2 regions of the Arthrobacter sp. P4_H3 genome follow, and region 1 is predicted to be linked to the other one. Evidence: riboswitches for the same ligand, from Rfam matches in the RefSeq annotation. Region 1 holds a riboswitch; the other holds the start of a gene.
What was found. A riboswitch is a leader RNA that binds a small molecule or an ion and turns the genes downstream of it on or off. The one in region 1 is predicted to bind S-adenosylmethionine.
Positions count from the first base shown of each region.

Region 2: linked by a shared signal. The riboswitch ahead of AC1DRE_RS10220 (DUF1737 domain-containing protein) and the one ahead of metX (homoserine O-acetyltransferase MetX) in region 1 are both predicted to bind S-adenosylmethionine.

Region 1 covers NZ_JBFUKK010000011.1:186,466-188,660, reverse strand. The annotation lists gene AC1DRE_RS16065 (bifunctional o-acetylhomoserine/o-acetylserine sulfhydrylase) at 1-1,146, shown strand, start outside; SAM riboswitch class IV at 1,285-1,400, shown strand; gene metX (homoserine O-acetyltransferase MetX) at 1,413-2,195, shown strand, end outside.
Region 2 covers NZ_JBFUKK010000005.1:446,292-448,486, forward strand. The annotation lists gene AC1DRE_RS10215 (NtaA/DmoA family FMN-dependent monooxygenase) at 1-738, opposite strand, end outside; SAM riboswitch class IV at 982-1,097, shown strand; gene AC1DRE_RS10220 (DUF1737 domain-containing protein) at 1,111-1,443, shown strand; gene AC1DRE_RS10225 (rhodanese-like domain-containing protein) at 1,440-1,850, shown strand; gene AC1DRE_RS10230 (O-succinylhomoserine sulfhydrylase) at 1,851-2,195, shown strand, end outside.

The DNA of each region.
Region 1 (2,195 bases):
CGGATCGGCAACCCCACCCAGGACGCCGTTGAACAGCGCGTGGCCAGCCTCGAAGGTGGCCTGGCAGCCCTCCTGCTCAGCTCGGGTCAGGCTGCCGAAACGTTCGCGATCCTCAACGTCGCCGAAGCCGGCGACCACGTGGTGGCCAGCCCCAGCCTCTACGGCGGCACGTACAACCTGCTGGCCCACACCCTGAAGAAGTTCGGCATCTCCGTGACGTTCGTGGAGGATCCGGACAACCTGCAGCAGTGGAAGGACGCAGTCCGGCCCAACACCAAGCTGTTCTTCGCCGAGGTGGTGTCCAACCCCCGCCAGGACGTCCTGGACATCGAGGGGGTCTCGCGCACCGCCCATGAAGCGGGCGTGCCGCTGATCGTGGACAACACGCTGTCCACGCCCTACCTCATCCGGCCGCTGGAGTGGGGCGCGGACATCGTGGTCCACTCGGCAACGAAGTACCTTGGCGGCCACGGCAGTGCGATCGCCGGAGTGATCGTGGACTCGGGCAACTTCGACTTCGGCAAGGATCCGGACAGGTTCCCGGGCTTCAACACCCCGGATCCCACCTATAACGGACTCGTGTACGCGCGGGACCTCGGGGCGGAGGGTGCCCTGGGGGCGAACCTCTCCTACATCCTCAAGGCGCGGGTCCAGTTGCTGCGCGACCTGGGCTCGGCCGTTTCCCCGTTCAACGCCTTCCTCATCGCCCAGGGCCTGGAAACCCTCAGCCTCCGCGTTGAGCGTCATGTTGCCAACGCAGTGAGCGTCGCCGAATGGCTCGAAGCACGGTCCGACGTCGAATCCGTCGCCTATGCGGGGCTGCCGTCCAGCCCCTGGTTCGAGCGCGGCCGCAAGTACGGGCCCAAGGGCACCGGCGCCATCGTCTCGTTCAACATCGCCGGCGGGGCCGAGGCCGGCAAGCGGTTCGTGGACGCCCTGGAACTTCACTCCCATGTGGCGAACATCGGTGACGTGCGCTCCTTGGTCATCCACCCGGCGTCGACCACGCACAGCCAGCTGACAGCCGAACAGCAGGCTGTCGCGGGCGTGACGCCGGGTCTGGTCCGGCTCTCCGTGGGGCTGGAGCACATCGATGACATCATCGCCGACCTCGACGCCGGGTTCCGCGCCGCCAAAGGCGCCTAACGGAACGGCGGCGGCTGCCCTGGAAGGACCTGCCGCCGCCGTGCTGACCCAATATGACTCCCGGCGCCTCGACGCCGGGAGTCATATTGGTGTCACAATCTTCGCCATTGCCGGGACGCATTTCGTAGACTCACTACAGGTCATGAGTGCCAGCGACAGCCCCGGCTTGCTGGCCGGCAACCCTCCTTACGCGGCGGGGTGCCCCGGGTGAAGACCTGGCCTGCCGGCCAGTTGGCGGCGGGCAAGCGCGAAGAAGAGGTCCTCAGATGACGATTGCCGTCACCCGCAGCGGTGTACCCGAAACAAACGTCCGCGCAGCGGACACCAGCACAGATGCCAACGCAGTTCCCGATGACACCGCACCCGATGGCACCGTCAAGTTCCTGAGCATCGGCGGCCTTGACCTCGAAGCCGGAGGGCACCTGCCCGATGTCACCCTCGCCTACGAAACGTGGGGCACGCTGAACCCGGACCGCTCCAACGCCGTGCTGGTGCAGCACGCACTGACCGGCAGCACCCACGTGACAAGGGGAGCCAGCGACGAGGAAGGCTGGTGGGAGCAGCTTGCCGGCCCGGGCGCGCCGGTTGATACGGACAAGTACTTCGTGATCTCCATCAACATCGTGGGCGGCTGCTATGGCTCCACCGGCCCCTCCACTCCTGCCCCGGACGGGAAGCCGTGGGGCTCACGCTTCCCGCTGGTCACCCTGCGGGACACGACGGCGGCCGAGGCCCGGCTGGCAGACGCCCTGGGCATCCGGAGCTGGTACGCGGTACTGGGCGGATCGATGGGCGGCGCCCGCGCCCTGGAGTGGGCCGTCAGCTTCCCGGACCGGGTCCGGCGCTGCGGCGTGATTTCCATTGGCGCCAGCAGCACCGCCGAGCAGATCGCCTTTGCCCAGGCGCAGACCCTCGCCATCCGCCAGGACGTCAACTTCAACGGCGGCGACTACTACGGCGGCCCCGAGCCGGAAGCCGGCCTGGCCCTTGCCCGCAGGATTGCGCACATCACGTACCGCTCCGCGAACGAGTTCGAGACCCGCTTCGGC
Region 2 (2,195 bases), on a different contig from region 1:
GCCGTCCACACCCCTCGCCAGGGCAATGGCGACGTCGGCGTTGCCGCCCGCGAACGCCTTGCCCCTCGGGGACGCGCCGGCCTGGACCAGCACCGGCTCCTCGGGCAGCGGCGCGGTGTTCAGCGGCCCCCGGACCTTGAAGAACTCGCCGTCATGGTTGATCGGGTGGACCTTCGTGTGGTCCGCGAAGACGCCCGCTTCCGCGTCCTCCAGGATGGCGTCCGGCTCCCAACTGCGCCAGAGCCGGCGCACCACGTCCACGAATTCCTCCGCCTTCTCGTAGCGGAGGTCATGCTCGATCTGCTGGTCCAGGCCGTAATTCTGCGCGGCAAGATCGCTGCCGGAGGTCACCACGTTCCAGCCCAGCTGCCCGTTGGAGAAGTGCTGCAGGGTCGCCAGCAGCCGCGCAGCTGTGAACGGCGGGTAGAAGGACGCGCTCACCGTGGGAACAATGCCGAGGTGCTCCGTGGCGGAGAGCAGGTACGGAACGAGGGCCAGCGGATCGTGCTTGGGTGCGAAGGACGCCTGGGCCAGCGACACCTTGGCGCTCCCGCCGTAGGTGTCCGGCACGGTAAGTGAATCCTCGATGATGAACAGGTCGAGCCCTGCCCGTTCGAATTCCCGCACGGCGTGCTGGTAGAGCGCCGGCTTTTTCCAGTCGTAACCGATGCCGTAACCGGGAGTGCCCCAGCCCTGGACACCAAATCCGTGACCCACAAACCAACCGAAGTGCAGCATGGGACTGACTGTATTCCCGTTGGATCTGTTCACGGCTGCCTGATTTCATCCGGCGTTACAGCGGTTCATCTCCCGTCATTATCCTCCCCGCACCGGCATTTGTAACCGCAACACGGGGTCACGTACAGGCCGCAAGTGACCCCCAATAGGCTCCGGGTTGACTGCTCATTGCGCGTGGTCCCGTTACGGAAGATGACGACGACGGCGGTGCAGGCGGCCGTCGTAAGTGTTACGTTTTTGGGGAGTAATGAGAACCGGTGGCAAGCCCTGACTGGCCGGTCGGCAACCCTCCCTTTCGCGGCGGGGTGCCTCAGGTGAATACTCGGCATATCGACCAATTCGAGCTGCAAGCGTGAGAGAAGGAGACCCGTCGTGTCTGACGCCCCCGCCCAACTGGTTCCGGCCGCCGCCCCGGCTGCCGCCCAGGACCAACCCCAGGAAAAGCTGGCGTACCGGCTGATCACCGGCCCCGATGACCGCACCTTCTGCGAGCGCATCTCCGCCGCACTGTCCGAAGGCTACGTCCTCCACGGGAGCCCGGCGGCCACCTTCAACGGCACGAGCGTGATCGTGGCGCAGGCAGTGATCCTGCCCGCGGCCATCGCCGCCGCCGACGCCGCTGTGGCAACCGCGGTGGACGAGCTCGACTTCGACGCCGACCTCGACGCCGACTTCCCCGGCGACGCTTTCGAGGGGCACGCGTGAGCTACGCCGGAGACCTGAGCCCCCAGGACGCCTGGGCCAAACTGGAACAGGGCGCCGTCCTGGTGGATGTCCGCACCGAGGGTGAATGGGCGCACATCGGCATCCCGGACACCAAGGCCACGGAAAACGATCCCCTTTTTATCCAGTGGACTTTCCCGGGCGGGATCCCCAACCCGGAATTCATCGACCAGCTGAAGCAGCAGGCCCCGGAGGACACCGGCGTCGAACTGGTATTCCTCTGCCGTTCCGGCGCCCGGTCGGTCGCCGCCGCAATCGCCGCCACGCAGGCCGGCTTCACCGCCTACAACGTCCTTGAAGGCTTCGAAGGCGAACCGGACCGTTGGGGCGAGCGCACCGTCAACGGCTGGAAGAACCGCGGCCTGCCCACCAACCTCGGAAAGAACTAAGTGACCTTCAACCCCGACGCCGCCGGCTGGAGCCCCGACACCCAGGCTGTCCGCGGCGGCCTTGACCGCACCAATTTCCAGGAAACCACCGAGCCGATCTTCCTTAACTCCGGCTTCGTGTACGAATCCGCGGCAGCTGCCGAGCGCGCCTTCACGGGCGAGGACGAACGGTTCGTCTACTCCCGCTACGGCAACCCGTCGGTGGCCACCTTCCAGGAGCGCCTCCGGCTGCTCGAGGGCACCGAGGCGTGCTTCGCGACGGCGTCCGGCATGTCCGCCGTGTTCACGGCACTTGGCGCCTTGCTCGCCGCCGGCGACCGGGTTGTGGCTGCACGCTCGCTGTTC